DNA from 4 places in the Paenibacillus sp. P2(2022) genome. Region 1 is predicted to be linked to each of the others. Evidence: riboswitches for the same ligand, from Rfam matches in the RefSeq annotation. Region 1 holds a riboswitch; each other region holds the start of a gene.

The links. Region 1 has a riboswitch for thiamine pyrophosphate ahead of MMB75_RS23635 (ABC transporter substrate-binding protein). Riboswitches for the same ligand answer to the same signal wherever they lie in the genome.
Region 2: another riboswitch for thiamine pyrophosphate. It lies ahead of tenA (thiaminase II); the one in region 1 lies ahead of MMB75_RS23635 (ABC transporter substrate-binding protein).
Region 3: another riboswitch for thiamine pyrophosphate. It lies ahead of thiC (phosphomethylpyrimidine synthase ThiC); the one in region 1 lies ahead of MMB75_RS23635 (ABC transporter substrate-binding protein).
Region 4: another riboswitch for thiamine pyrophosphate. It lies ahead of MMB75_RS05820 (thiamine phosphate synthase); the one in region 1 lies ahead of MMB75_RS23635 (ABC transporter substrate-binding protein).

The regions. Positions count from the first base shown of each region.
Region 1 covers NZ_JAKWFI010000012.1:51,725-59,645, forward strand. The annotation lists gene nfsA (oxygen-insensitive NADPH nitroreductase) at 1-91, shown strand, start outside; gene MMB75_RS23610 (TatD family hydrolase) at 268-1,113, opposite strand; gene MMB75_RS23615 (ABC transporter ATP-binding protein) at 1,106-2,059, opposite strand; gene MMB75_RS23620 (ABC transporter permease) at 2,105-2,881, opposite strand; gene MMB75_RS23625 (MTH1187 family thiamine-binding protein) at 2,878-3,171, opposite strand; gene MMB75_RS23630 (hypothetical protein) at 3,397-3,582, shown strand; gene MMB75_RS23635 (ABC transporter substrate-binding protein) at 3,591-4,634, opposite strand; TPP riboswitch at 4,829-4,938, opposite strand; gene MMB75_RS23640 (pyridoxamine 5'-phosphate oxidase family protein) at 5,207-5,641, shown strand; gene MMB75_RS23645 (bifunctional 2',3'-cyclic-nucleotide 2'-phosphodiesterase/3'-nucleotidase) at 5,860-7,921, shown strand, end outside.
Region 2 covers NZ_JAKWFI010000005.1:268,933-276,853, reverse strand. The annotation lists gene MMB75_RS18280 (polysaccharide biosynthesis protein) at 1-247, opposite strand, end outside; gene MMB75_RS18275 (glycosyltransferase) at 252-1,373, opposite strand; gene MMB75_RS18270 (NAD-dependent malic enzyme) at 1,771-3,492, shown strand; TPP riboswitch at 3,562-3,664, shown strand; gene tenA (thiaminase II) at 3,797-4,486, shown strand; gene thiM (hydroxyethylthiazole kinase) at 4,512-5,357, shown strand; gene thiD (bifunctional hydroxymethylpyrimidine kinase/phosphomethylpyrimidine kinase) at 5,354-6,184, shown strand; gene thiE (thiamine phosphate synthase) at 6,181-6,870, shown strand; gene MMB75_RS18245 (winged helix-turn-helix transcriptional regulator) at 7,285-7,626, opposite strand; gene MMB75_RS18240 (arginase family protein) at 7,731-7,921, shown strand, end outside.
Region 3 covers NZ_JAKWFI010000009.1:37,899-45,819, forward strand. The annotation lists gene acnA (aconitate hydratase AcnA) at 1-1,602, shown strand, start outside; gene MMB75_RS21840 (DUF1648 domain-containing protein) at 1,668-2,024, opposite strand; gene MMB75_RS21845 (YitT family protein) at 2,222-3,058, opposite strand; gene MMB75_RS21850 (hypothetical protein) at 3,565-3,717, shown strand; gene thiC (phosphomethylpyrimidine synthase ThiC) at 3,925-5,769, opposite strand; TPP riboswitch at 5,957-6,068, opposite strand; gene MMB75_RS21860 (IclR family transcriptional regulator) at 6,186-6,929, opposite strand; gene MMB75_RS21865 (alpha/beta hydrolase) at 7,228-7,921, shown strand, end outside.
Region 4 covers NZ_JAKWFI010000001.1:1,274,455-1,282,375, forward strand. The annotation lists gene MMB75_RS05800 (hypothetical protein) at 1-276, shown strand, start outside; gene MMB75_RS05805 (cupin domain-containing protein) at 732-1,271, shown strand; gene MMB75_RS05810 (hypothetical protein) at 1,594-1,785, opposite strand; gene MMB75_RS05815 (ABC-F family ATP-binding cassette domain-containing protein) at 1,958-3,511, shown strand; TPP riboswitch at 3,597-3,705, shown strand; gene MMB75_RS05820 (thiamine phosphate synthase) at 4,022-4,615, shown strand; gene thiO (glycine oxidase ThiO) at 4,673-5,821, shown strand; gene thiS (sulfur carrier protein ThiS) at 5,818-6,021, shown strand; gene MMB75_RS05835 (thiazole synthase) at 6,024-6,791, shown strand; gene MMB75_RS05840 (ThiF family adenylyltransferase) at 6,788-7,846, shown strand.

The DNA.
Region 1 (7,921 bases):
TTGGTCTGAGCAAATGGCGACGAGATTGACTGAGCCAGCGCGTTTGCAGTTGAAGCCATTTTTGGAACAGAAGGGTTTCTTGAAGCAATAAAGTGGAGCAACGTCAAAAAACGTTGCAATGGATGAGCTGCATTTGAGCAACACGTGTATGTAAAATTACAAGAACCTCCTTAATTACGCATGATAAAGTTTCGTGTATATAAGGAGGTTCTTTGCTTTGACTACAAGTTATGGTTGTGAGCCTTTTAGTAAATAGCTGATATGCCTTTATGAATTGGACAGGGAGTAAAAGCGGCTCGTATTATCATAAAACAATTGACGGACAGTAGCTTCATCTTGACCGGTCAGCTTGCTATACTCGCGAATGACCTCGGCAGTCATCCGTGGATGTGTCTGCTGTCCGGTAAAAGGGCCCTCGAATGGCCATGGACCGTCTGTCTCTGCCATGACCTGATCAGACGGATACTGTCTTGCCAAACTGCGGATTTCTTCTTCGTACAGGAGATCCGGTGTGAAGGACACATAATAGCCATTACGGGCCATACGTTCGGTCGTGGCGGCAGAGCCCTTGAACCAGTGAAAATGCGCCTGCGTAACGCCGTGACGTTCCAACAGGTCGCAGGCCATGTCTGCATCTTCATAAACGGCGTGCAGCACGATGGGCTTGCTATGCTTGCTTGCAAACTGGATAAAACGCTCCAGTAGCACTATGTAGGGAGCGAGGTAAAAAGCATCTCCGTTGCGTGAGGCCTCCAGCCGATTGTAATAGGGCAAGCCGACTTCACCCACCGCGACCATCTGGTGTACATGTTCGTCCATCCAGTGGAACAACAGGTCAAGCTCGGCTTGTGATGGCAGAGCCTGTTCTGGATGAAAGCCGAAGGCTGGACGTACTAGCCTGGGCCAACGCTCAGCCAGGCGCAAGTTGGCTTGACTGGAAGCTAGATGCATGGACACAGCTACGATGGCTTCTACATGGTTGTCGACAAGCGAAGCGAGCAATAGCTCCTGTTGTTCAGGTGGGTAGCTGTCTACATGAATGTGTGCGTCGATTAAGGGAACAGTTGCTGTCGCGTTCAATCTCAATGCAGAGTGCACATTCCGATCATTCATAATGGTTTACCCCGCCGTCAGAGGTGTTTTTACGGACACTTTCAGCGGTGTCCATATCGCCGTCCAGTTTGTGCTTTTCCTCACGCATCCAGCCAGTCATTGTCCGCTTCCATTCCATAAAGCGTGGATCGAGGGTGATTTCTTCCCTACGCGGGCGAGGAAAAGGAACGTCTACGACATGCATCACTGAAGCAGGTCGCGCCGACAGCACATAAATGCGGTCGGAGAGCAACAGCGCTTCTTCAATGCTGTGGGTAATGAACAGCACAGAGCGGCGGTTCTTCTCCCACATCCGCAATAACCATTGCTGCATATCTGCGCGTGTCAACGCATCGAGTGCGCTGAACGGCTCATCCAGCAGCATTAGCTCCTGCGGGCTAAGCAGGGCGCGAAGAAAGGCCGCTCGCTGCTGCATGCCACCAGACAGCGTATGCGGATACGCCTTCGCGAACTTGCCCAGCCCAACCTGCTCAAGCCATTGCAAGGCTTCTTTGCGCCGTTCACGTTCGCTGACGTATCGGGAGTCCGCTACTGCATCCTTTCGCGGTGCATTTTCCTGCCCGAGTAGTATGTTGTCCAGCGTGGTGCGCCACGGGAAAAGGGCGGGCTGCTGTGGCATATAGCTAATATGACCGCGTTCACCAGTCACGTCCTGTCCATGCATACGAATACGTCCCTGCTGCGGCTTGAGCAGCCCGCCGATGATGTGAAACAGCGTACTTTTGCCACTGCCTGACGGACCAATGAGGGAGACAAATTCGCCTGGCTTAACGGTAAGGGATACATCCTGTAGTACAGGCAGTGAGCTTCGCTTTTCCCGGAAGGCGAGGCTGATCCCGTCCAATTCCAAAGCAGGAGGAGCAGGTGTCATTACCTGCGGTTCTCCGGCTTGTTGCTGTTCATCAGCCACAGGTGGTGATGTCAAGTCCGTCGGATGCAGACTCATATGTGCCACGTCCTTTCATTAATGCTTTAATGCAATATGTGGAGGCTATTCTTGATCGGGTTTCCAGCGCACCAACCATTTCTCCAGTAGTAGAATAACGACAAATATCAGTAAGCTGAGTGTAACAATAATACCGATAGCGGCAAAAATGAGATCCGTACGATAGGCAGATTTTTGCAGCAACATATAATATCCAATTCCTTCACTGGCCCCAATCCATTCGGCAATAATCGCGCCCATCACACTGTAGGTAGCAGCGATTTTAACGCCAGAGAAGACTTGTGGCAGGGAGTGTGGCAGCTCCAGCTTCATAAAAATAGCCCTGCGGCTTGCACCCGACATCCGCATGTAGTTCATCATCATACGGTCTGTCCGTGTCAGCCCGTCCATGGCTGCTACAGCCACGGGAAAAAAGCATACTAATGTAATGACCATAAGCTTGGGCAGCACGCCAAAACCGAACCATACCATGAGCAACGGACCGAGGGCAATGATCGGAATGTTTTGGCTAAGGATCAGGAGCGGGTACAGAGCAGATTTGAGAAAAGGAATCGTATGGAGAACGATGGCGATCAGCAGTCCTGTTGCTGTCCCTATAGCAAATCCCGCAAGCGTCAGGCGAATCGTAGCCCATGTATGGGCACCAAACAACGCCGACTGCGCCATACCCTCTTGTACGATTAGGGATGGAGCTGGCAGCAGCCAGGATTCAATATGTAAATAGGAAACCGCTCCCTGCCAAGCCGCTAAAAAGAAGAGGACCGCCACAAGGGGCGGCCATACGCTTTTCCACCAGGATGCGTTCTTGCCTTTCGGATTCATGGGCGATACTTCTCGGTCAGCTTGCTCATGCTGATGCCCTGTGGGTTATGTGCAATTTTGATCTGTGAAATGACGCTGGGACTTCCAGCTTCCGTCAAAGCCTCGTGCATTTCTTTAACCACTTTCAGCAACTCGTCGAGCTCGCCCTCCATGGTCGTATCCAATGGATTCACCTGATGTTTGACACCGGAACGCTGGATGACCTCAATCGCCTTGTCTACATAGGGGTAAGAGTCTTCGTTATTAGGTGTTTTAGGGATTACTTGAATGCTGAGCAGTGTATTAGCCATGTGAATTTCACCTGTCCTTTATTGGAGTGTTAGTAAAAAAGATATGGTGGTTTAAGGTGGGGAGACCGCTTCGCTTCTTCAGATTCAAATGAACCGCTCCGCTACCAACCGCCTTAAAAGCCACTTAGTTTTAAAGCTAGGTTGTACAGTATTTTGTACGGTATTTTCTACATAAGCGCACCTGTTTTTGCGCTTAGATACTATGAGATTAGAGAAATAAACCAAGTGGAACGAGAACGAATTGGACGGAATGGTGCTGTACAAGCAAAACGGTCGCTTTTGTCCCCGGATTTCTACCCTGCTGAGGGCTTTATACGAGAAATCCGGGGGGCGGTGGCGATGGGAAGCATCATCCGTCCGCGTAGTGGCGCTTCGTTCACTTCTCTAGTCCAGTCTTATTTAGCGATTTAACAAAATGATCAACGCTTGGGCAAGAAGTCGTTTGTGAAGGCCTTATCGACTTCCAAAGGTTTGCTGAGCAGCTTGCGTTCATACATCCAATCCGAGTAGTTTTGCCATACCTCTGCTTTTTGTAAGCCCCATTGCGTGGCATCGTCCTGATAACGCGGGCTTAGCCATTTTTGGCTAGCAAGTACCAGTTTTTTGTCCAGCTCTGGCACAACTTTAGTTAAGATATTCGCCGCTTCTTCTGGATGGGCGATAGTGTATTCATAGCCTTGTGCAGTAGCGTCCATGAACGCTTTGACTAGGTCAGGATCGTTTTTTATCGTCTGTTCATTGCTCACAATTACAGGTGTATAGTAATCGAGACTTTTGGAATAATCTTTTACATACAGCATATCCAAGGGCTCGCCTCGAAGCTCGGCCTCAATCCCGGTCCATGCGTAGAAAATCCAGGCAAAGTCAATATCCCGCTTCACGGCTGTAAAATAGTCTGCATTGCCCATATTGACGATTTTCACTTTGCTCACATCACCTTGGTCTGAATCCATGATGGATTTCATGACCGCTTCTTCTACAGGAGAACCCCAGCCGCCGTAGCTTTTACCCTCGAAATCTTTCGGGCTTTTAATTCCGCGGTCTACCGGAGCTGCGAAGCCAGAGGTGTTATGCTGAATCACCGCAGCGATGGATACGAGCGGTACGCCTTGGATGCGAGCCTGAGTGACGCCTTCTTGATAGCTGATACCAAAAGGTGCAGCATTCGAAGCAACCATTTGGTCGGCTCCCCCTGAACCAGGTTGAACAATTTGGACATTTAAGCCTGCTTTTTCGTAAAATCCTTTGTCCTTGGCGACATAGAGTCCCGTGTGATTCGTATTGGGTGTCCAGTCGAGCACCACTTTAACATCTTTGAGCCCCTTTGCCGAGGTAGACGTTGAAGTGTCGGCAGCAGGAACCTCCTTTTGAGATGTAGGGGGATTGCCGCCGCAAGCGGTCAGAGTCATAGCCATGAGCCACAGACTGATCAGACCCAGGCTTAACATTTTCATGCGCTTCATCGTTGTGTTCTCTCCTTTTTAATTACCCGTTATCCGTCCAATCAGACAGTTTATATTCCCCATTTTCACAAAAATCACATCTGCCGGAAGCAATCTTTCCAACAACTTTATCTTCAACAAAAAAAGCGTCCCGAGATCCGGGACGCTTGCGCTTGTATATACCAAAGTAAGGGATGTCCTGTTTTAATAAAAGGCACATCTTGCTTAAGCATTCCTACGCTGGCATTACCCAGATCAGGTTGTAAGGGTCAGTGTCTTGGGACACACTCTCAGCCGGCCGATTCCAGCACCCCTGGCATTGTATGGTTTAATGGGTTCGTTTATTCGGGTTTACTACGACGATTATATGCCTTGAAAGCGGGGCTGTCCAGCTTTGAGGAAGCGCTCACGGTTCATTTGCCGAACGACAGGGTACACTTTTACTGTGAGCTTTGATCTGAAAATGAACATGAATCATTCAGATCTGTTTGGTCATGTTATTTTTAGAACAGCTACACTGTATGTTTAGGAGAGCTGGTGCCAAGTGGCATAGCCCTATAGAATTCTAATTCGTAAAAAGGAGTTGTTGTACTGTGGGTAAAACGGAGACACTGGATCGCAGTCAGCTGGAACAAGCCATTGTGAAGGCTTTGGATAACAACAAATTTTGCTCGTTAGGTACGGTAGAGGGCGGAAAACCGAAAGTACGCTATATGGCCCTTTTTAACGATGGAATGAACATTCATCTGGCGACGGATCGCAAAACACATAAAGTGGATGAGCTAAAGGACAATCCGAATGCTTATCTGCTGCTGGGCTATGAAGTGGGTGGCACGAAGGAAGTCTTGGAAGTGGAGGCTACCGTCCAGATTACAGCTGATGAGGGGTTACGCAAACAAGTGTGGAATGATTCTCTGAAAAAATGGTTTTCCGGACCAGATGATCCCGATTATGTCATCTTAGACGTCAATCCGACTCGTATTGAGTACGTGGGTCAACAAACGGAGCGCCAGGTGTGGACGAAATAGAAACAATATAAACGGACAAGCCAGTAAATTTCCAACTTTTTCAGGAGATTTACTGGCTTTTTTTATACGCAAAATAATTATTTTTTCATAAATATTCTAAGCAAATGACTACTCTTTTGTCTGGCGTTGGATTAAAATAGGAATGGTGGGTTCAAAGCTTACATATATGTGCAAAAGTATGTATATGAGGCATACACCTTAATGAGGAGGGGTATATTTTGTTATTTCGTAAAAATTGGTTTAAAGGGTTTACAGCGGCAGTTGTAACTTGTAGCCTGCTGGTGTTTTCAGCCGCTCCATCCTGGGCAGCTAACAAATCCCACGATGAAGCTACGGTGAATCTGCGGATCATGGAAACAACAGATATTCATGGGGCGCTGATGAATTATGATTATTATTCGGACAAAGAAACCAACGAATATGGCTTGATTAACACAGCCGGACTAATCCAACAGGCTCGTAGTGAAGCGAGAAACAGCATGTTGTTCGATAACGGTGATTTGCTACAGGGCAATCCATTAGACGATTATATGGCCCGCAACAAAACCTTTGAGAAAGAAGGCGGTGTCCATCCGGTCTACAAGATGATGAACTTGATGGGCTATGATGCGGCTACTGTCGGCAACCACGAATTCAACTATGGTCTCGACTTCCTGGATAAATCGCTCAAGGGTGCTGATTTTCCTTACGTAAATGCGAACGTTTATGTTGATAAAGGGGGGCAAGCTACTAAAAATTATTTTACCCCTTATCAGATTCTTGATAAAACAGTAACGGATGAGAAGGGCGAAGAGCATACACTCAGAGTGGGTGTCATCGGTCTAGTAACACCTCAAATTATGCAGTGGGATGAAGCTAATTTGAAGGATAAGGTCGTTACAAAGGATATTGTGGAAACAGCCAAAAAGTTTATTCCACAAATGAAAACAGAAGGGGCTGACATTATTGTCGTGCTTGCACATACAGGCTATGAGGATGTGCCGCAAACGCCAATGATGGAGAATGCCGTTAAATATTTGAGCCAGGTAGACGGGATTAACGCGATTCTGTTTGGGCATGCTCACAAATCTTTCCCAGGCCCTGATTTTAAAGATATGAGCGGGGTAGATCTGGATAAAGGTACTATTAATGGCGTACCAGCTGTAGAAGCTTCTTCATGGGGCAAAGATTTAGGCGTTATTGACCTGACCCTGGAAAAGAAAAAGAATGAATGGAACGTAATCGACTCTCAGTCTAAAGTGCGTTCAGTTGTGAGTACTACCAATCAGTCTGTGCAGTTTACTCCTGAATTTAAACTGATTGATGCGATCAAAGGAGAGCATCAAGGAACGCTGGATTATGTTCGTCAACCTGTCGGAACAACGACTGCACCGATTACCAGCTATTTTGCATTAGTACAGGATGACCCGTCCATTCAAATTGTGACAAATGCACAGAAATGGTATGTTCAAAACCATCTTAAAGGAACCGAATACGAAAATCTTCCCGTATTATCGGCAGGCGCTCCATTCAAAGCCGGTGGTCGCAACGGTGCCGAGTATTATACCAACATTCCTGAAGGTACAATAGCGATTAAAAACGTGTCCGATCTGTATGTGTACCCGAACACGGTTCATGCTGTAGAAGTTACTGGTGCTGAAATTCAGGAGTGGCTGGAGTGGTCTGCGGGTCAGTTCAACCGCATTGATCCTAGCAAAACTGAGGAACAATCGCTGATTAACAAAGATTTCCCAACCTACAATTTTGATGTGATTGACGGTGTGAATTACCAGATTGATGTAACTCAGCCTGCACGATATGATGCCAAGGGAACTATTATTGATTCTTCAGCCCATCGTATCAAGGATCTGCAATACAACGGGAAGGCTATTGATCCTGCACAGAAATTTATTGTTGCGACCAATAACTATCGTGCTTCCTCCTCCAAACTGGCCAACCCAGATGGCAAACGTATTGTGATGGCAGCACCAGATGAAAGTCGCCAAGTCGTTGTTGATTATATCCGTACGAACGGAACGATTAATCCGTCAGCGGACGGCAACTGGTCTATTGCTCCTTTTGGTCAGGCCAAGGTTACTTTTGAGTCCTCTCCTGATGCCAAAGACGTGCTGGCCGGAAATCAACAAATTTCATACTTGAGCAGCGCGGCAGACGGGTTTGCCAAATACAGCTTGAAAGCTGGCGCTAAGCCTAGTGCAGCAACGACCTCTGTGAAGGAAGCTGCGGCACCTGCGAAAGCAACCGCGAAGCCAGCTGTCAAAACGACTAAACCTGCGGCTG
Region 2 (7,921 bases), on a different contig from region 1:
ATAGAGAACCGAGCGGTAAGCTGCGTAGCAGAAGCTTCTGGTCAGCCTTGGATACCAGCTTGGCGGTTAACAGCTGGATGGATAAGCCCAATACGGACAACAGTGCAAAGAGGGCCAACAGCGCGTTCGCCTGACCATAGGCTTGTCCGGTAAGATACCAGCTCGCTGCAATGTGGAAGAAAAAATTGAATCCGTTAAGCAGCACATTAAAGAGGGGGAACATCAACGAACGCAATCGGTTGTTCACGTGGTTATCTCACCCGCCGATCCAGTCGCCAAATCTCAATGATAGAGCGCAAAAAACGAATGGAATCCTTCCAGACATGAATGTGCGAGCCATCTCGGTCAATGCATTTGACGGGTAGTTGCAGCACACGGAGCTGAAGTCGCTTGGCAATGAACATCATCTCCAGATCCAGCGCTAGTCCGAGTTGTTCCTTCAAATGTGGAAACATCCGCTTCACGGCAACCGAGCTCATCACTTTAAGACCCGTCTGGGAATCTACTACACCGGTTGGTAAAAAGGGGCGAGAGACGACCCGTTTGCCAAAGCTAACGATAGATCGCAATAAAGAACGATTCTCGGCGGTCATATCTTTGGTTCCAATCACAACATCATAGTAGCCCTGTTGAACAACATTGATCATTCTGGCAATATCCTCAATAAAAAAGGAATCGTCCGCGTCCACAAATACGTAGTAATCCGCACCGATGGTCCGCATTCCTTCCAGATACGTCCCTGCCTTGCGCGTATTGCGTCCCAATTCCCTTGTTTGAAGCAGTGGACTCAAGTTCTGGTTAATCCGGTTTACGGACAAGTCCGTTGCTGCCTCCAGCGCTTTAATCAAGGCATTCGTGCCATCGTGGCTACCATCATCAATGAGATAAATCGAACCCTCTATAATATGGCTGCGGATAAAGGCTTGCAGTCGCTCAGCAAAGGTTTTGACATGAACAAAACGTTTCTCTTCGTTATACACAGACAAGATGAATGCAACATGTTGGCTTTTAGTCGAATACTCGGGATAGAGCAAGCTTTGTATTTCAGAAAGTATTTCTTCGGTATCATTGGCTTGCCAAAATAGCAGACGCAATCGGCCTACTCCGATAATTTGCACCATATGCAGATCACTGAACGGAAAGGTTACATCCGTCACCAATAGCAATGGCATTTGTGGAAACTGGCTACGGATCTGATTAGCTTTCCGCACGGCTTGCCCCGGCTCCCTATAATCTATCAGGCAGCAACTTGCGCCCTCGTAGACTGAAGCTTCCTCCGTGTCCTCGCACTGTATATATTGGTAAAAACAAATCACATTGGGATAATCAATAGCCCTGTTATTATCGCTAAAAATGGCTATAGGTCCCTGCACACAAACCTCTCCTTTTCCTCCGAATAGTTCTATTTTGTTGAAAAAGAATTAAAAATGTTTGCTTAGTAAGATTAAATTAATGTCCAAATACTTCATATTTTCTTAACAAAATAGCTCACATCCCTTGATATATAAGCATTCAAGAGAAGAAAAACTATTTTTCATATTTGATAAAAACAGAGCATTTAGACCTGATTCATCAGGACTACTACTATACGAATTACAAGGTGAATCCGAAAACAAAATTAGTTCTATGGGATTAATAAAAAGATACACATATGGTCATTTTGTCATAGATTGATAGGCGAATAAAACCAATTCGTACGTCCATACTATGGACAACATGTCATTTTCCATCATGAATAATTATTAAAATATAGGGAAAGAAGGTATTTTTATGGAAGCATTTCATGTCAATCGTGATGGGTCATTATCTACTCCCTTACGAGGAAAGGACGTGCTAGCAAACCCTCTTTTGAACAAAGGGGTGGCATTTACAGAAGAAGAACGCAAAGAACTGGGCTTGGAAGGAATTCTTCCTCCCACTGTCCTTTCATTGGAAAAACAGAGCGTTCGGGCATATCAGCAATTCCTGGCACAACCCACCATGCTGCGTAAAAATGCTTCACTTAACGACCTTCATAACCGGAATGTCGTGCTTTACTATCGGCTGCTAACCGACCATTTGAGTGAAATGCTGCCCGTAGTCTACACACCGACTGTAGGAACCGCCATTCAAGAATACAGCCATGAGTACAACCGCCCTGGGGGCGTATATTTATCAATAGATCATCCGAACGGTATCGGACAGGCGTTCTATAATTCCGGATTGCGTAGTGAGGATGTTGACCTGATCGTGGTCACGGATTCAGAAAGTATTTTGGGAATTGGTGACTGGGGGGTCGGGGGAATTAACATTGCTATTGGCAAACTTGCTGTATATACAGCTGCGGCAGGTATTCATCCCGGGCGGGTGCTGCCCATTGTACTGGATGTGGGCACGAATAATGAAAAGCTGCTGAATGATCCGCTATACATCGGAAACCGTCATAAACGAGTTCGCGGAGAAGCCTATCATCAATTTATTGATACCTTTATCAGCAAAACGTTAACACAATTCCCGAAAGCGCTTTTGCATTGGGAGGATGTGGGCAGCGTGAACGCACGCCACATTATAGGGAAATACGGTCAAAACATTCTCACCTTCAATGATGACATCCAGGGCACAGGAGCAGTCACATTAGCTGCGATTGTTTCGGCGGTAGGTGTCACCAAAACTCCGCTACGTGAACAAAAAATACTTGTCTTTGGTCCGGGGGCAGCAGGAATCGGCAACGCCGACCAAATACGAGGAGCTATGATCGAGGACGGGCTTCCTGAAGAAGATTCATTCAAGTCATTTTGGGCCTTTGATTATCGCGGATTATTAACGGACGATATGGAAGATGTACTCGATTATCAGAAACCATATGTGCGTAAAAAGGAAGAAATCAGCTCATGGTCCCGATCGGAAGACGGCAAAATACCGTTGCTGGAGGTCATCCGTCAGGTAAAACCTACAATCTTAATTGGGACTTCCGGTGTAGCGGGTGCCTTTTCTGAAGAGATTATCAAGGAAATGGCAAAGCATGTGGAACGCCCGATCATTATGCCCATGTCCAATCCTACCAATCTGGCTGAAGCGGTACCCGAGGATTTGATACGATGGACTGATGGCAAAGCATTGATTGCTACGGGAAGTCCCTTTGAGCCCGTCACCTATAACGGTACGAAATTTGAAATTGGTCAGGCGAACAATGCCTTTGTTTTCCCGGGACTGGGTCTAGGCGCAATTGTGGTCAAGGCCAAACGAATCACTCCTTCCATGTTTACCGCAGCAGCTGATGCCGTTGCCAACGCCGTAGATTCGAATGAACTTGGCGGCGCACTGCTGCCCCATATTCGAAAATTACGTGATGTTTCGTTTGCGGTTGCGGTTGCGGTAGCAAAGGCCGCAATTCAGGATCAGGTAGCTCAGGCACACCTTCCAAATATTGAGCAAGCCATTCGGGATGCAATGTGGAAACCGGAATATGTGAGGGTCAAAGCCGTGGAAAGTGTAATCCAACACCCTCACTAATCCTTCACTAGGCATAAGCAGTTTGACATAACATAGGAACGAATGTACAGTATTAGTCAAAAGAATAGGAAAGTCCACTAGGGGAGCCATTATGGCTGAGACAAGAATGAATCTTGGACCCTTTGAACCTGATCTAGTTCGTACTAGCGTAGGAAAGTGGAGCCTTCTATATAGGGTTTCAGGCGTTTTTGCGCATTGAACCTATGTTGAAGCCGCTCCAGTTTTCGGGGCGGCTTTTTGGCATTGTTCCGAGAATTGTATCTTACGGGACTTCTTATTCTCCATTTTTGTTGGAGGTGGGGAAATGAGTTTTTCGCAAGAGCTCCGTCAGCAGGCGGATGGCATTTTTCAAGCCATTTATGAGCATCCCTTTGTGAGAGGTATTGCTGAAGGAAATTTAACAAGGGAACAGCTGATTCACTATGTAAAACAAGACTTTGAATATTTGAACGCCTACATGCGGATTTACGGCATCGCAATCTCCAAAAGCACGAGCCGGGAGGATATGGCTGTATTTAACGAACAGATCTCTTTTATTCTCAACAGCGAGGTTCATCCGCATCAAAATTTTTGTGCTATCGCAGGTGTCACCTATGAAGAGATGCAGGGATATCCACTCGCTCCGTCCGCTCATCATTATATCCGCCATATGCTGACCGTCGCACATGAGGGTAGTCTTGGGGAAATCATGGCCGTGCTGCTACCATGTCCATGGACATATCTTGAAATTGGACGCAGGCTAATGGATGAGGTAAGACCAGACGAGTCTCATCCGTTCTATGAGTGGATTTGCTTCTATGGCAACCAAATTGAAGATGTAACCTTCAAATATCGAGAGCGTGTGGATGCTTGGGCGAAAGTCGCCACGGCTGCCGAGCGAGAGCGGATGATTGAGCATTTTATGCTAAGCTGCCAGCTGGAATATATGTTCTGGGATATGGCTTATAAGCAGGAACAATGGCCCGTCCAGATGCGCGCTACGGTCTTGGAATAATCAGTATAGATGAGAGAGGATAAACATGATGAATATATGGGAACAAAGTTATTCGGCGCTCCTGACAAAGGTACAAAACAGCAACCCCCTCGTTCATAATATAACCAATGTGGTGGTCACCAACTTTACAGCCAACGGCCTATATGCACTAGGGGCTTCCCCGGTGATGGCTTATGCACCCGAGGAAGTAGCAGATATGGCCAAAATAGCGGGCGCCGTCGTGTTAAATATCGGTACGCTAAACCGTGAGCTGGTGGATGCCATGATCCTTGCTGGACAATCGGCGAATGCTCACGGTGTTCCAGTTCTGTTAGATCCGGTCGGTGCAGGAGCGACTAGCTTTAGAACCGAGTCAGCACTACGAATTCTAAACGAGGTTAACATCTCACTAGTACGAGGCAATGCAGCCGAAGTCGCTCATCTGATCGGAGAAGCCCGAGAAATTAAAGGGGTAGATGCAGGCGACAGTGCTGACAGCAGTAATGTCGATCTGGCAGTTCGGGCTGCGCAAACGCTCCATACCATGGTTGTCATCACTGGAAAAGAGGACGTCATCACGGATGGGGTTGAAGTACGATTGATTAGTGGCGGAGACGCGCTGCTTACGAAGGTAACCGGAACAGGCTGCCTGCTGACCTCTGTGTTGGGTGCCTTTGCAGCAATTGAACCCAACCTGCTGCTCGCAGGCACAGCAGGTTTGGCATTTTACGGTGCAGCAGCTTCTCGAGCCGCAGCGCATACCGCAAAGCTGGGGCCGGGCAGCTTCCAGATTGCCTTTCTCGACGAGCTTGCCAAACTACATACTGGTTCGCTAGAGGGGCATGTCACGATCCGTGAAGCTGGAACAACTACAACAGGTGGTGCGCGATGAGAGACGTGCATGTACCGAGAGCGCTGACGATTGCCGGTTCAGACAGTGGCGGCGGGGCTGGAATTCAAGCCGATCTCAAAACCTTTCAGGAGCTTGGCGTATACGGCATGTCAGCTATTACGGCCATAACGGTACAAAATACTTTGGGAGTTCACGGTGTATATCCGCTGCCACAGGAAGCAACAGCGCAACAGATCGAAGCTGTAGGATCAGATCTTGGAGTCGACGCCCTAAAGACTGGCATGCTGTTTGATGCAGGCATCATCCGCCTGGTAGCCGAGCAGATCCGAAAGTTCGGCTGGGAAAAGGTTGTCGTCGATCCTGTAATGATTGCCAAAGGGGGCGCAAAGCTGCTGCAACCAGAAGCGGTGCAAGCTTTGAACGACGACCTGCTCCCCTTGGCCCTGGTCGTCACACCAAATATCCCGGAAGCGGAGGCCTTAACCGGGATAAGCATTCGTACGATGGAAGGACGCCGTGAAGCTGCGAGACATATTAGCAGCCGGGGTCCCAAATTCGTTGTGATCAAGGGCGGCCACGATGAGGAGAGCGAAAACAGCGGTCAGGTCATTGACCTGCTCTTTGACGGAACAACCTTCACAGAGCTGGGCGGCAAGCGGGTGCGAACTGTCCACACACACGGAACAGGATGTACGTTCTCAGCAGCGATTACCGCTGAATTAGGGAAAGACGTGTCTGTACCAGAAGCTATTTTGAATGGAAGAGCCTTCATTCAGGCGGCGATTGAAGATACGTTGTATCTGGGCCAGGGACACGGTCCAACCAATCATTGGGCCTACCGCCGTCGTCAGGAGATACTCCAATGAGCGGTCGAATATTACCTGAGATCATGCGCCGGCATTTACAGATGTATCTGGTTGTTGGAAGCGTGAACTGCCTCGCGGAACCAAATCGGGTCGTGCAGGAGGCTCTTGCTGGCGGCACAACCATGATCCAGTTCCGGGAAAAGGGCCGTAGCGCGTTAACAGGGGTTCCTATGTTTGAACTTGCGCGTCAGCTACAAGATCTGTGCCACCACGCTGGTATCCCCTTTATCGTCAATGACGATGTGGAGCTGGCTCTTGAGCTCAACGCCGACGGTGTTCACATCGGTCAGGACGATGAATCGGCTGTTTCTGTGCGTACGCGGATCGGAAACCGAATCCTTGGCGTCTCCGCCCATACGATTGAGGAAGCACGTCGAGCCATTCTGCAAGGTGCGGACTATCTCGGCGTCGGACCCATCTATCCCACCATCTCAAAGGATGATGCTCATGCGGTGCAGGGTCCAGCCATTTTACATGAGATGCGCAAAGCGGGAATTGATCTGCCCATCGTCGGGATCGGTGGCATTACGATAGACCGTGTGGAGGAAGTGGTAGGTGCGGGTGCCGATGGTGTAGCGGTGATTTCGGCTGTGACGCAGGCAAAACAGATTCGAGCTGCTGCAGAGGAACTAAAGAAAAAGGTAGTGCTAAGCATCAAACATCCGGGGATGTCCCAAAAGCTATAAAATGCTATGTCCCTTCCTTTACCCCATTATGTCACTTTTATTGTTTACGCAAGAGCCTCATTTCCACTAATAAAGTAGAAATGAGGCTCTGTGTTGTCATAAAATTAATCTTTTACAGCTTGATTTCTTGTGTTCTTTTTCTCAGCAATAAGTAATCCTAGCAAAATGTACCCCCTGTACAATATCCCCATGAACAGAACAATACCAACGATTGAAACAAGAATAAGTAGAATATTCGCTACAAATAAAATAATTGCCATAGTCAAAATATCACATCCCCCAAATGATACTGATTTTTAAGCGTTCCTATCCCCAGTGCACTTGAGCTCGTTGAATACCTGATTAACTATAAATATATGTCAATCGTCTTTTCTAATATTCGTATAGCATTCGAGAACAATTAGAAAACGATATTTAATTATATTGGTTTTTGGTTCCCCACTCACATAACCCTTCCAAAACAGGCAATAGTGTTTCCGCTTTTTCTGTGAGACTGTACTCGACTTTAGGCGGAACTTGAGGATACTCTTTCCGGTTCACCAATCCATCCGCTTCCAATTCCTTTAGCTGTGAACTCAATGTTTTGTATGTAATAGCTCCGATTTGTCTTTTCAGATCATTAAAGCGAACCACTTGGTTTTCGGCCAGAAGATAAATAATAACCATTTTCCATTTACCACCAATGACTGACACTGTATAACCAAAAGGTGTATCTTCAATATTTTTAACTTTACCTTTAAATTCAGCCATACTCATATTCACACTATCCTTTCGGGTAGTACCTATCAAATTAGTGCGTACTACGTTTTTATTTGCGTTCAGTTTATACTAACCGTAATTTGAAGTAAAGGAGAGAAAATATGACTAAAACAATACGCCTGTTAATGCCGCAATGGCAAGGAGGAAACAATCCTAACTACTCTTTTGGAGCTGAACTGCTGGCTTGGCTAGCCCCAGACAATGATCAACCCCTTATTCATGTTCCAGTTCAAGCTTATGATGGAACTCCGCTTGATAACGAGAACGGTATGTATGGGAGAAAACAGCTACT
Region 3 (7,921 bases), on a different contig from region 1:
TCAGTTGTACCGAGTCTCGCCGGACCCAAACGTCCGCAGGACCGTGTTGAGCTAAGCCGCATGAAAGAAACTTTCGAAGGCATTATCCGTACCCCGGTAGACAAAGGCGGCTATGGACTGAGCGATGAAAAGATCGCACAGAAGGTTCCACTGACCCATCCGGACGGCTCCACCAGCGAGCTGGGTACTGGCTCAGTCGTGATTGCAGCGATTACAAGCTGCACGAACACCTCCAACCCAAGCGTTATGCTAGGCGCGGGCTTGCTCGCCAAAAAGGCAGTACAGCGCGGGCTCAAAAAGCCAGGCTATGTTAAAACAAGCTTGACACCAGGCTCGCTTGTCGTAACGGAATACCTGCAAAAAGCCGGACTGATCGAACCGCTTGAAGCCCTCGGCTTCCATGTGGCAGGCTATGGCTGCGCGACCTGTATCGGTAACTCCGGACCCCTTCCTGACGAAGTGAGTCAGGCTATTACAGACAATGATCTGACCGTTGGCGCAGTTATTTCCGGTAACCGGAACTTTGAAGGACGTGTGCATGCGCAAGTCAAAGCCAACTATCTCGGCTCACCGCCACTGGTAGTCGCTTATGCTCTCGCCGGCACGGTAAATATTGATATGGTGAACGAACCACTCGGTTACGATCAGGACAATCAGCCTGTCTACCTAAAAGATATCTGGCCTACTTCCGAAGAAATCAAGGAAGCGATCAGCCTGTCTCTGAGCCCGGATATGTTCCGTCGCAAATACGAAAATGTATTTACAGCCAACGAAAAATGGAATTCCATTCCGGTTCCTGAAGGCGAACTGTATGAATGGGATGAAAACTCAACTTATATTCAAAATCCGCCATTCTTTGAAGGGCTTCAGGATGGTGTGCAGGATATCAAGGAAATCCGTAATGCCCGTGTACTTGCCTTGCTGAATGATTCGGTCACGACTGACCACATCTCACCAGCAGGCAACATCGCCCCTTCCAGCCCGGCAGGACTGTACTTGAAGGAGCATGGTGTAGAGCGCAAGGACTTCAACTCCTATGGCTCCCGTCGCGGTAATCATGAAGTCATGATGCGCGGTACATTCGCCAACATCCGTATCCGCAACAATGTAGCTCCAGGCACCGAAGGCGGTGTGACCAAGTACTTGCCTACAGATGAGGAAATGTCCATCTATGATGCGTCCATGAAATATCAGGCAGCCGATCAGAACCTGATCGTCATCGCCGGCAAGGAATACGGCACAGGCAGCTCACGTGACTGGGCAGCCAAAGGTACGCTGTTGTTAGGTGTTAAAGCCGTCATTGCAGAAAGCTTCGAGCGGATTCACCGCAGTAACCTGGTCGGTATGGGTGTACTGCCGCTGCAATTCCAGGAAGGCTATGGCTGGTCCAGCTTGGGCCTGAACGGTCGCGAAACCTTCGACATCCTCGGCATTGACAATGACGTGAAACCAGGTCAAGAACTTACGGTTGTAGCCAAACGCGAGGATGGCACCAAGTTCGAATTCCCGGTCACTGCTCGTCTGGACAGCACCGTTGACATCGACTACTACCACAACGGTGGTATTTTGCAAACCGTACTGCGTCAAATGATTCAAGCGTAATGATCGAGTGAATAATGAAAATCCCCTCTCAAATGCGGTGTAAACTGCAATGGAGAGGGGATTTTTTACATGCCCGAAGCATTCAGAAGAAAACACATGCCTATGGTCGAGAATACAACAGATATAAGAACTGTAATGAGACCAGGCAGGCTTTTCAACATTTCAGAGCCTTCTTGGCTCTTGAATCGACGTCTGAGAATAGGCTGAAGCAAAAGCATAATCATAAATGATATGAGGCTAAGTCCACATAACAACCATACCTCAGGAGAGGATTTGTCAACAAAACGGTCAGCCACCCCATTAAAACCGTAGTGGATTGCTACCTTTCTGGGCATTGTCGGATACATGAAAAGGTAGATGACGAAAGGCAAAGCGGACACAAGAAAGGACAACACATTAAAAATATTTAATCTATTTCGCATGGAAGTTCTCCTTTTAGAGCTGATTTAATTCATATTATACACATATCAGCAATTTATATTTTTATATCCACGGCTAAGTAAAAGAGAAATTATGCGATTAGCAAAAGACATTCTCACTGCTAAATGCAAAAAAGCCGATCCTCTCAGGACCGGCTTGCCACTGTATTCTCTTATATCCTTGCCTTCGCATTGCTAAATTACTTCGAAATATCCAAAAAGCCCTCTCCGAATACGTCCCGTACGTCATGAATGGTGATAAATGCTGCTGTATCGATAGCTTTCACAATCTTTTTAAGCGCTGACACCTCTTGTTTGCTAATGACGATATATAAAACTTCTTTTGGATTTTTGGTGTAATATCCGTGGCCTGACAGGACGGTGACTCCACGATCCATTTGTGTAATGACCATCTCGGCAATTTTGTCTTGATGCTCCGAAATGATCATGACCGCTTTTTTCGGATTCAATCCTTCAATCATGAAATCCATAACTTTCGTACCGACGTACAAAATAACGATAGTTAGCATTAATTTTTCCGGGCCAATAATAAAGTAGGAAGAGAAGGCGACAATCAGATCAAAAAACAACAAGGCATAGCTGATATTCCAATCCAGATACTTGTTGGCAATCCGGGCTAAAATGACCGTTCCTGCCGTTGTACCACCGACCCGTACAATTAAGCCAATGCCGACCCCTACCAAAACTCCGGCAAATACGGCATTAATCGTCGGCTCATGCGAATCAATCCGCCAGTTGACTGTTAAATGTAAAAACAGCGAGTTAAAAGCGACCGCAATTATAGTATACAGAGTCGTTCTCTTGTCCAAAAATTTATATCCGACAATCAGCAGCAAGCCATTAATGACCAGATTGACGATCGAGGGAGACCACTGAAACAGGTAGTACAAGATGATCGTGACCCCTGTAACGCCCCCCTCGCCAAACTCATTCGGGATCACATACAGATTAACAGCCAGCGCGAAAAAAAACGCACCCAGAATAATAAATACGATATCTGCAATACTTTTTTTCATATATGCTCTAATCCTCTCTCTAACATTTCAACGGATGAATTGCCAGATGGATTGGCTGACTCTTCTTGCCAAAATACGCTGACAACCAGTTCATGGTATCCACTACCCAACATAAAGTCAATACAACTTTGACACTTTAATTCGCCACCAGACTGCCTTAGTCCAACCTTAGAATTCCGCAAAATTCCGCTAATACAAGGTTATTCGACAAAAAAACACAATCCCGACTACTAAACTGAGAAAACGGGCCTCTAGCCCTTGTTTAGGCCCTAGGCACATTTTCCCCTAAAATGACCATCCTCCTAATACACATTTTGGACACATACGACCATCTTCCTGTTTTATGTCAAAAGCGTTTTACTTTGGATAAATGCGGGTATAATGATTGAAACATTACCAAGCAACCTACACGGCATTACGACATCAAGTACATATACATAGTCCTATACAGACGTCCTAAGCAACTCAATCTGAATTTGACAAAATGGAATTGGAGGAATGACCACATGAATACAATGAACTTAACTGTCCACACCCTGATGCCTTTTCACCACCAATACCAACGTGCCAACGCGGTGAGTATGCAGAAGAAAGAAGACAGCTCGGAGAAGAAGCTCAGCTTTCAGGACATTTTGAATGAAAAAATGGGTAAAAAATAAAGCTCCGTTAATCCGGTAGCATGATCCCGCTTTACATAAGCTGAAAAGCCGTAGTTTTCTACATCGACTGTAGAGAACCACGGCTTTTTGTTACTCACGCGTTTCTAAACCTTGCTCATACGTTTATGGAAATAAACCTCTGACGAGCTTAACTGTACTTTTCGTTGAGGCTTCCCAGTTGATTGACTTTTGTATCGCTACCGATTTTTACTGCCCAGCTTCCCGATACTGCTCTGCCTTCTCTCGCATCCCGGCGGCAACGGCTTCCTCAGTATTCAGTCCCTTATCGGCCGCATAGGCACGAATGTCCTGCGTGATACGCATACTGCAAAACTTGGGACCGCACATCGAGCAAAAGTGGGCTTCCTTGGCCCCCTCTGCTGGTAGCGTTTCATCATGGTAGGACAATGCCCGCTCAGGGTCAAGCGAGAGATTGAACTGATCGCGCCAGCGGAATTCAAAACGCGCCTTGGACAAAGCATCGTCCCGCTGCTGTGCCCGCGGATGACCCTTCGCCAGATCGGCAGCATGTGCGGCAATTTTGTAGGTAATAACTCCTTCGCGGACATCATCCTTGTTCGGCAGACCCAAGTGCTCCTTCGGCGTAACGTAGCACAGCATCGATGTCCCGAACCAACCGATCATCGCCGCCCCGATAGCTGAGGTAATATGATCATATCCTGGTGCGATATCCGTCGTCAGCGGCCCTAAAGTATAAAAGGGGGCTTCCTTACAAATCTCCATTTGTAAATCCACATTCTCCTTGATTTTGTGCATAGGGACATGTCCTGGCCCTTCAATCATGACCTGGACATCATGCTTCCATGCAATTTGCGTGAGCTCGCCCAACGTCTCTAGCTCTGCAAATTGTGCTTCATCATTCGCATCATAGATACTCCCTGGACGCAGACCATCCCCGAGAGAAAAGGCCACATCATAGACTTTCATAATTTCACAGATTTCTTCAAAATGCGTATACAAAAAGTTCTCCTGATGGTGTGCAAGGCACCAAGCTGCCATAATCGACCCGCCCCGGGATACAATTCCCGTCATTCTATTCGCCGTCATCGGTATATATCGCAGCAATACACCCGCATGGATCGTAAAATAGTCCACTCCCTGCTCCGCCTGCTCAATCAGCGTGTCTCGATACAGCTCCCACGTCAGCTTCTCAGCTTCGCCGTTCACCTTTTCCAGTGCCTGATATAGCGGCACCGTTCCAATCGGTACGGGAGAATTCCTGATGATCCATTCGCGCGTTGTATGAATATTCCGGCCTGTAGACAGGTCCATGACGGTGTCTGAGCCCCAGCGCACAGCCCAGGTCATCTTCTCCACTTCTTCCTCGATGGAGGACGTAACTGCGGAATTCCCAATGTTTGCATTGATCTTTACGTGAAATTGGCGCCCAATGACCATGGGTTCGCTTTCCGGGTGATTGATATTTGAAGGTAAAATAGCTCGTCCAGCCGCCAGCTCCTGTCGTACAAACTCGGGCTCTACACCTTCGCGGATCGCCGCGAATTCCATTTCAGGCGTAATGATCCCTTGCCGCGCATAGTGCATTTGCGTCACAGTACGCCCTTGCGAGGCCCGTAGCGGACGGTTGGTCACGCCGGGAAATTCCACTGTCTCACGTTTGGAACCAGGCTTCATCCCGTTATCCTCCGGCTTGACGGCGCGGCCCTCATAAGCCTCCACATCTCCCCGTTCCAGTGCCCAAGCTCGCCGTAATGGTGGCAATCCCTGACGGATGTCGACCTGGTAGGCTTCGTCCGTCATCGGACCGCTGGTATCATACACACGCAGTGGGTCATGATGCTCGGTGCCCTGCGGGGTATGTGTGGGTTGTAGCGCGATTTCACGCTCAGGCACAGCAATATCCGGCCGAGAACCTTGAATATACACCTTACGGCTCCCCGGAAAGGGCTTTAGCCCACTGGCTTGCTCCGCTTTGGCCTTCTCTCCCTCTACTTCTATTATTCCCGCCAATCCTGCATCTGCTGATTTCATTCCTGTTTCTTTCGTTCCTTTTGTTTCTGTCGGTTTCATGGTCCATTCCTCCCGTATCGTTGAAATGACACACCGATCCGGAACCATTCCCAGGGTGGCGCTGATCTATGCAAAAAAGCCGGTTCCCTAGGGAACCGGCTAATCAAACGAGACAGCTATCCAAACCGATCGCACGTGGAATAATCATATTCCAATGCGCGGCCGTAGACAGCAGCTGCGTATACATTTCAATGGCCGATTACTTCCCTACGCTGGTATGATCCAGATCAGGTGCAAAGGGTCCGGAATCTTGCCTGATTCCATCTCAGCCCGCATTACAGGCTCCCCCAGTAACTGTGATACTTTCTATTCACATGAATTGGCGGCTATAACAGACATCCCGCCATCTCTATCAGACTACTTTAAATTTATAGCTTTGGCAACCCTTGTATGATTTCCTTTTGTATTGATTACTGTCACGGAAGCATAAGCCCCATTTCCTTGGCTGCTTCGATCAAAATCGGTGCAAACTCATGCAGCGTCTCGGGCGCAAGTCGACTGACCGGGCCGGATACAGATAAAGCCGCCGTGACCTGTCCCTTTCGGTTCACAATAGGCGCGGCCACAGCCGCAGCTCCTGGCTCACGTTCTTCATAGCTGGTCGCATAGCCCTTCTCACGAATGTCCTGCAGCTGGGCTTTATAAACCTCCGGGTCTACCGAAGGTGGCCATTCTTCACTGCTTAGCAATACCTCCAGCTCCTGCGGTGGCATAAAGGCCGCCAGCACCTTGCTGGAGGCTCCCACAGCCAGCGGCATACGCGCACCCACAGGCGCAACCCTACGGATCGCCTGATTGCTCTGCACGGCTTGTATGCGAATACGCATGCTTCCATCCCGCAGGTACAAGCTGACCGTTTCCCCTAAGCGATCACGCAGTCCTTCCATTGCAGGCTGTAACAACACCGCCGGCTCATCGCTTTGGGACAGATGCGTGGACAGCTCCCATATGCGAAAACCAAGCCTATATTTTTCCGTTTCGGCATTCCGAACGACAAATCCCCGATCCTCCAGCGTAGTCAAAAGACGATGAACAGTGCTTTTATGTAGACCAATTTGGGAGGCAATCTCCGTTAGACCAAGATCAGATTCTGCGGTAAAACACAGCAGTATATCAAGTGCACGCTCTACAGCGCGGACGGTTAATTTACGGTCTTCCATCGTGAACCGCTCCTCTTGTATCCATATTCGTTTCACACTATGAAACATGGTTACATAAATTATATAGAATAGTCGCGGCTACTGTAAACAGATGTTTTTGTGACAACCATATTACAGAACAAGAACAAACATCGACAATTCTTTGCATCATTTTTACTTTTCCGGTTCAGGCGTTGACTTTGGATAATAGCCATCATACGATAATAGGTATCTATACGGACATACCCTACTATTTTCAAGTGGAATTATACCTAAATTTTATGATTCGAAGATCAATTTTATATAAGGAGGCTCTTACATGATTTCGACATCCCAGCGCAACGCTCAGCTACAGACCGCTGTTCAGGAGCCGTCCACCCCACTCTTTAATCCCCGTATGCTGCGGTTCAAGCACGTTGTGATTGCTCTGCTGCTGTCGGTCGTATTTTTTCTGTTGTTTTGCTTTATTGCCTTGCATGCTTACATCGCCTGGGTGCTTACGAATCCCACCGTCGCACCCTTGTACTCTAATCCGATGCAGGCCAAAGGCATGCCTTATGAAGATGTCAGCTTCCCAGCCAAGGATGGTAGCCGCATCGTACAAGGCTGGTATATCCCGGCGGATCAATCGCGGAAAACCATTATTTTCAGTCATGGTTACGGGGCTAATCGCGAAGAAAGCTGGATTCCTATGTATGATCTGGCGCATTATGCCCACAGTCTGAACTTTAATGTGGTCATGTTTGATTATGGATTCGCGTCACAAAACAGCAAGGCCGTCGCAACCGGAGGTAAGGCGGAATCCCAGCAGCTTCTTGGAGCGATTCAGCTTGCGAAGCAACGCGGCTCGTCGGAAATTATCGTATGGGGCTTTTCTATGGGAGCAGGAACCGCTCTTCAGGCGGGCTTGCAAACCAAGGATGTGGACGCAATGATTTTGGACAGTACCTTCCTGCTGGAGCCAGATACACTGTACCATAACATTCACAATCAAATTAATCTGCCGAGACATC
Region 4 (7,921 bases), on a different contig from region 1:
GAGGAGTGGTATAACACAATAGATGATGTGGGTATGATCGCGTTTATCCAAGGTATTCCAGTTGGAGACAGGTATTACAATAACTATGGGTTTGGTGGTGGAAGAGTCGTCCGAAAGCAATCTATTATTGGTGGCATAGAACCGGGTACTGGAATGAAATATTTTTATAGAGATTCATATCCAACCCCTTTTCAAGCGACTGAGCGTTTTACGGATGAAAAATCTGCGGCAGCTGCTGGTTATTTTGAGTACCAATATCATAACAGCTTAAAATAATCACCCTCCGGGGTGGGTTTCGTATTATTAGGTCAACCAAAAGGTTGGCCTGTTTTAATAGGAGTTTAATCTGACGTTAGTCGGGAAGAACTTTGTTTTGAAATGGGCAGAGAAATAGACGAATCTCCAAGCCAAGCCGATAGCACCATAGAAGCAGTGCCAGCCTAGTCTTTTGCCTTTATGGTCACTGCTTTTTTAAAGAGTGAGTCAAATAAATGGAATTTAATACTCGACTTACCGGGGGAGTTCCAAAGAAGATGATACAAATTGGAATTATATGGTATTAAATGTAACTTTAAGTAATAACGTCTTTTGAAGTGAAGGACGAAAACGCTTGTGAATATTTTTGTCTTGGCATCAATTAGGCTTTTGCCTATTGTTGAAGGTTTTTTAGTCCTTTATATAGGCAGCCGCATATGATAAGTAAACACTAAATCAAATAAAGGAGAATGAGTATGTACCAGAAATCATGCCATCACTTTCCATGGCATATTCCTATGTATAACAGCTGTAATTACAATTATAGGAGTTATGATCCTCAATACTACAATTGGTATAATAACGACAGTAATCTCTATGAAAAGACAATATTAAGAGATTATGGACAAAGTCCATTTGTAGTGAATATTGACCAGGCTGCAAAACAAAACAAAAATTATCGTACCGCTATATGGACAGGAAAACATTTACAAGTGACTCTGATGAGTATTAATGTTGGCGATGATATCGGTTTAGAAGCTCATCCAACAACTGATCAATTCATACGTATTGAAGAAGGTCAGGGACTTGTTCAAATGGGGGATAGGAAAGACCAATTAGATTTTCAAGTGATGGCCTATGATGGCTATGCAATTATGATACCTGCTGGAAAATGGCACAATGTAATTAATACAGGAAATATGCCCCTTAAGATATACGTTATCTATGCACCGCCTGAGCATCCATTTGGAACAGTTCATGAATCAAAAGAAATTGCCATGTCTGCTGAAAGATAAATAAATCCAATTATATTTTATTTCTTCCCGGTCCGGAACCCAGGCCGGGATAATTACATTTTCTCCATTTTATTATTCCTTCGATACTCATGAGGACTGTCTACATAGAGTTCTGTTTTTTAATTGTTATTAGAACTTATCAATTATTAAGGTATTCATTATTTGGAATTGTAAGCTTATGTATACTAACTTCAACGCTGTTCCAACATTTTAGAACTAAGCTTGAAGCTTAAATTGCCAAAAGAAGCAAAGAAACTCCTTATGTACCTACCGAAGAGGAGATTAAGCGCTACTTCGATATGATTTAGCAAGCGAAAAACCTTCAAGACATATTGATTGTGAATACGTTGCTATTTACCGACTTTTGGGAAGCGAGTTGACCAATATCAAGTTGGCCGATGTCGATTTCTACTACTTTCAAATCCGTTTTAATAAGGGCAAGGAGGGCAAAAAAATAAGCCATGTCCTTAGCGTATATTTTCATTAAAATGTTGGTGGAACCCTTGACTAACATCAGCTGGCTTTCTTTTTTTAGGCCTATCCATCTGAAAACCTTAAAATTCGCTGTTTTCAATGTTCCGATAAGGGTGCCGAATGTGCTACAATAAGGCTTTGAAAGAAACGAAAGATTGATGAAATAAGAACACTCGGCAGTGCCGATGACAATAAGGAGCCAAAAACAGCTTATGAGTTTATTGACTGTAGAAAATGTATCCCACAACTTTGGGGACCGTGCATTATTTAAAAATGTTTCCTTTCGATTACTTGCGGGGGAACGTGTAGGATTGGTAGGAGCTAATGGTGTTGGTAAATCGACACTCATGAACATTCTGACTGGAAAATTGCTTAAAGATGAAGGCAAAGTGGAATGGACTCCACGTGTACGTTATGGCTATCTGGATCAGCACACCAAGCTGACGCCGGGCAAAACAGTACGTGATGTATTAAAAGACGCTTTTCTTCCTTTGTTGGAACTAGAAAAGGAAATGATGCAAATTACAGACAAAATGGGAGAGGCTTCTCCCGAAGAGTTGGAAGTTTTGCTGGAACAGATGGGAGAAATTCAAGAGCAATTGGATATGGGGGATTTTTACCTCATTGATGTGAAGGTTGAAGAAATGGCGAATGGATTAGGTCTCTCTGCCATCGGACTGGATCGGGATGTAGCAGCACTTAGTGGTGGGCAACGGACAAAGGTGCTTCTTGCTAAGTTGCTGTTGGAAAAGCCAAATGTATTGCTGCTGGATGAGCCTACCAACTATTTGGATGTGGAGCATATTGAATGGCTTACGCGATATTTGAAGGATTATCCCTATGCTTTTATCCTCATCTCACATGATACTGAATTTATGAACCAAGTCGTTAATGTAATCTACCATCTTGAATTTGCTAAGATGACCCGCTATTCAGCTAACTATGAAAAGTTTCTTGAAATGGCGGATCTGAACAAAGCACAGCATATTGATGCATATGAGAAGCAGCAGGAATATATTAAGAAACAGGAAGATTTTATTCAGCGCAATAAAGCGCGCGCATCTACATCAGGCCGTGCAAAAAGCCGTGAAAAGCAGCTTGATCGGATCGAACGTATTGATAAGCCTGAAGAAGCTGTAAAGCCAACCTTTCAGTTCAAAGAAGCCCGTGCGAGCGGGAAAACGGTTTTTGAGGGTATTGATTTTGAAATTGGCTACACTCATGCCCTTTTGCCTAAAATGTCCATGACGATCGAACGTGGCGAAAAGATCGCAATTGTTGGCTGCAATGGTGTTGGTAAGTCTACGTTGCTCAAAACCATTCTCGGGAAAATACCTCCAATCAGCGGAAAAACCTATCAAGGGGATTTCTTGCAGCCTGCTTATTTTGAACAGGAAGTAAAGGCGGAGAAAATTACACCGATTGACGATGTATGGAATGAATTTCCGCATTTGAATCAGCATGAAGTACGAGCGCATTTGGCGCGCTGTGGTTTGAAGAATGAGCATATCACCCGGCCTTTGTCTGCGCTTAGTGGTGGAGAACAGGCTAAAGTCCGCCTTTGTAAACTGTTAATGCGTGAGAGCAACTGGGTACTGTTTGATGAGCCTACCAACCACTTGGATGTCAAAGCAAAGGATGAACTCAAACGCGCTTTGAAGGAATACAAAGGGACCGTATTGCTTGTATCCCACGAACCGGACTTTTACGAGGATTGGGTAACCAAAACGTGGAATGTAGAAGAGTGGTCTAGTAAAGTTAACTAAAATCCAGTTCTGACAGATTTAACACAAGGTGGGGTTTGCAGAATTAGGAAAATATGCTAAGCTATCTTTAGCTGATACAATAAAATAGTTACACTAGGGGAGCCGCCCATGCGGCTGAGACGAAATAAATGGATTTCGGACCCTTTGTACCTGATCTGGGTTATGCCAGCGTAGGGAAGTGAGTACTGTACAAACAAGGTAGTAGCTCTTTACTTTTGTTTGCACAGGGAACGATATACGTTTACGGATATAATAGTCCGTTCGATTTTGAACGTTTGTCAAGCCACTTCCTCTGGGAAGTGGCTTTTTGCGTTTCGTTCATCTTCATTTGTTCGAGCTTCCGTAGACGGATTTACAAATGATCTCCTTTCATTATTGCTGTTACATGTGGCTGGCTCCGTATGATATTACCCAATAGGGAGCTGCAACAATATAGTTCAGCTTATACGATTATTTTATATTTTTTAGTCCAAGTGAGGTGAAAATGAGATCGAATTACACGTAATTACGATGGAAAGTGTCTCCTGTGTGGATGTACCCAAAGTGGCTGCCGCTATTTGTCCTTATATTCATTATGTACACGCACGTTCGAAACAGAAGGGTGCCTCTGCTTTGCTTTCTTTGACTCGTAGCATGATCGAGCAGGAAGTTCCTTTGCAGCAAATTGTAGTAAATGACCGTATGGACGTAGCTTTACTTACCTTGGCAAGAGCTGTCCAGCTACCTGCTAATGGGTTATCTGTGATGGATGCGAAAAGTCTGCTTCCAGTGGGTACACGCTGTGGAGTGTCTGTACATTCCTTGGAGGAGGTGCAGACCGCTGAGCAGGGGGGAGCAGACTATGTACTATTTGGTCATGTATATGAGACCTATTGTAAGGCCGGTCTTGTACCGCGGGGTGTAGCACAGCTTGAACGCATTTGCAGATTGTCGGCCATTCCGGTGATAGCGTTGGGAGGCATACAACCTCATCATGTTCCAGAGCTCTATCATGCCGGAGCAAGCGGAATTGCGGTGATGTCTGGTATATGGGAAGCAGAGTCACCCGTTGCAGCAGCGATGGAATATAGGCGAATGGTAGATCTTGTAGTTCACGACCTGTAGCAAGAAAACGAGACGAAGGGAAAGCAGAATGCTCACCGGAGAGGAGACACGGAACATATGTCAAAGACACATACAGAGAAAAAAGCAATAGGACACGCAGAATGCTTGGTCATAGGCGGGGGTGTGATCGGCAGTGCCATTGCTTATCATGTGGCTAAGGAGGGACGAAGTACAATTATGCTGGAACGATGTATCCCCGGTGAGGGAGCATCAGGAGCAGCGGCGGGAATGCTGGCAGCGGAAAGTGAAGAGTTCTCAGACCTTGAGCTGGCACGATTTGCTCGCGCAAGTCGAGATGCATTCCCTGACCTTGTCTGTGATTTGGAGCGTTTATCGGGTATTTCAGTGAATTTTCGTACCGAAGGTTTTGTGACCCCTTTTCGTTCAGAAACAGAGGGCCAAAGGCGCTGGAATGCTGCGAATATCCGAGAGGATGATAGCCCTATTTGGTGGGATGCCAGGGAATTGGCTCGACGGATTCCGGGCTTGGCAGATCAAGTAATTGGGGCTATATACCGATCAAAGGAGACACAAGTGGCCCCTGTTCAGCTTTGCCGTGCTTATGCAGGGGCAGCTGCGGTGCTGGGAGCAACAATATGGTCTGGAACTCATGCCGAGGAACTGATCATACAGGACGGCCGAGTTTGCGGTGTGCGAACGGATAGTGGATTTTTTTCCTGCGATCAGGTCGTGATTGCCGCAGGCTTGGACAGCTTGAAATTGCTAGTACAAATTGGATTTGATTATCCTCTTTATCCAGTCAAGGGTGAAGTGGTAGCAGTCTCCTTGAAGGACCATCCGTTGGATTATACCATTTATGCCGACGATGTTTACCTCGTGCCTAAACAGAATAACGAGCTTTGGATTGGGGCTACGAGTCTTCCACATCAATATGACAAAGAGGTGACCGTAGGAGGCTTAAAAGGACTGTTAGCACGTGCATCTGCCTGGTTGCCGCGTGTACAAGAAGCTTCTTTTATACGTGCTTGGGCGGGCTTACGTCCACAGGCAGCTGCGGAGCGTCCTTTCATTGGCCCTGTTCCTGGAGTAGAGGGCGTCTATGCTGCAGTCGGGCATTATCGTAACGGTGTCTTGCTTAGTGATGCGACTGGGCGAGCGATGGCAGCTATGCTTAAAGGGGCTGATGCGGCTGGACTTGGAATAAGCAAATTTTCTTCTGAACTCCTCAAGGAGGAAAGCTTATGAAGCTGATCATTAACGGACAGAACATGACCATTTCTAATCGAATCACTCATGTGGATCAATTGCTGCATGAACTTGATTTAAAGGTGAAAACCGTAGTGGTAGAGCTGAATCGGCATATATTGACCCGTGAAGATCATCATGAGACGGTACTTAAGGATGGAGATTGCCTAGAAATCGTACATTTTGTAGGAGGCGGTTGATCATGTTAACCATTGGAAAAGCATCTTTTACCTCAAGGCTGTTGCTGGGAACAGGGAAATTTTCGGATCTGAATATCCAATCCCAGGCTGTAGAGGCTGCTGAGACGGAAATATTAACGTTCGCTGTGCGCAGACTGAATTTGGAGGAACGGGATAAGCAACATTTTCTTGATACGCTAGATTTGAGCCGGTATACACTTCTTCCCAACACAGCAGGAGCAACAACAGCAGAAGAGGCAATCCGTATTGCCAAGTTGGCAAAAGCCTCTGGCTTGTGCGACATGATTAAGGTGGAAGTCATTGGGGATAGCAAAACGCTGTTGCCTGACCCTTTTGAAACGTTGAAGGCTAGTGAAAAACTGCTAGAGGAAGGCTTTGTCGTACTGCCCTACATATCGGATGATGTGATACTAGCAAAGAGGCTGCAAGAGCTTGGAGTACATGCCATTATGCCTGGTGCCTCACCGATTGGTACAGGACATGGTTTGCTCAATCCGTTTTCATTAGAGTTAATTATTGAGCAAGCAGAAGTTCCGGTTATCGTCGATGCAGGTATTCGCTCACCTGGTGACGCAGCAATGGCGATGCAGTTGGGAGCAGATGGTGTTCTGCTAAATACAGCTGTGGCGGGAGCGAAGAACCCTGTGAAAATGGCTGAGGCCATGAAGCTGGCTGTGCGTGCAGGCAGATATGGTTTTGAGGCAGGGATGATACCTGTAAAACGATATGCTTCAGCGAGCAGCCCAACAGAAGGCATGGTTCAAGGATGAGGATATCTGAAAAATCCGGTGCTGGAACACCACAAATTGATCGTTATTCCAGACAGGAAAGGTTTGCACCCTTTGGGCCTGCAGGCCAACGTCGGCTTGCTTCTTCTCACGTACTAATCATAGGTGTTGGAGCGCTGGGTACAGGCATTGCAGAAACGCTAGTTCGTGGAGGCGTAGGTACGGTAAGTCTCGTAGACCGGGATTATGTGGAATGGAGCAATTTGCAGCGCCAGCAGCTTTTTCAGGAAAGTGATGCAGCGCAAAGGTGTCCCAAAGCAATAGCGGCCCAGCGAAGATTAAAGGATATTAATTCGCAAACAGTCATCCATGCACATGTTTTGGATGTTGGGGTAGAAGAGCTGGAAGAGTTGATCCAGGGGGTGGATCTCATGATGGATGCAACCGATAACTTCGATACTCGGCTTCTTATGAACGACATGGCTCTCAAGCATCATATTCCTTGGATTTATGGAGGATGTGTGGGTAGCTACGGTGTAACTTACACTTTTTTACCGGGTCAAACACCTTGTCTACACTGTCTGATGGGAACTGTACCGTTTGGAGGAGAAACATGTGATACAGCCGGCATTATTCCGCAGGCAGTACAAATGGTCACCGCTAATCAGACTACAGAAGCTTTCAAACTTCTTGGTGGATATCCCGAGGACTTGAGAGGAAAATTGCTTTCGTTTGATTTGTGGAAAAATGAATATGTAGCAATAGCAGTGGATCGTCTCAAAAAGTCGAATTGTCCTTCTTGCGGTAGCCAACCGACGTATCCCTATTTATCGACCGCTCATCGGCAGAAAACAGATGTTTTGTGCGGTAGGGATACCGTTCAAATAAGACCTGCCAACCGGATATATCTGAATCTCGCAGAGATAGCAGATAGATTTGCAGCATTAGGCGAGGGAAACGTAGAGTGGAATTCGTATCTGGTTTCCTTTAGTGTGGGAGAGCATCGCTTGGTGGTTTTTGCAGATGGCAGAGCGCTGATCCATGGGACAAAGGACGTGGCCAAAGCAAGAAGTCTATATCATCGTTATTTGGGCTAAAAACCATAAACCTTAAAGCAGAAAGCCATTCTTCAGAGAATGATTTTCTGCTTTTTTGTTACACTAATACAAATA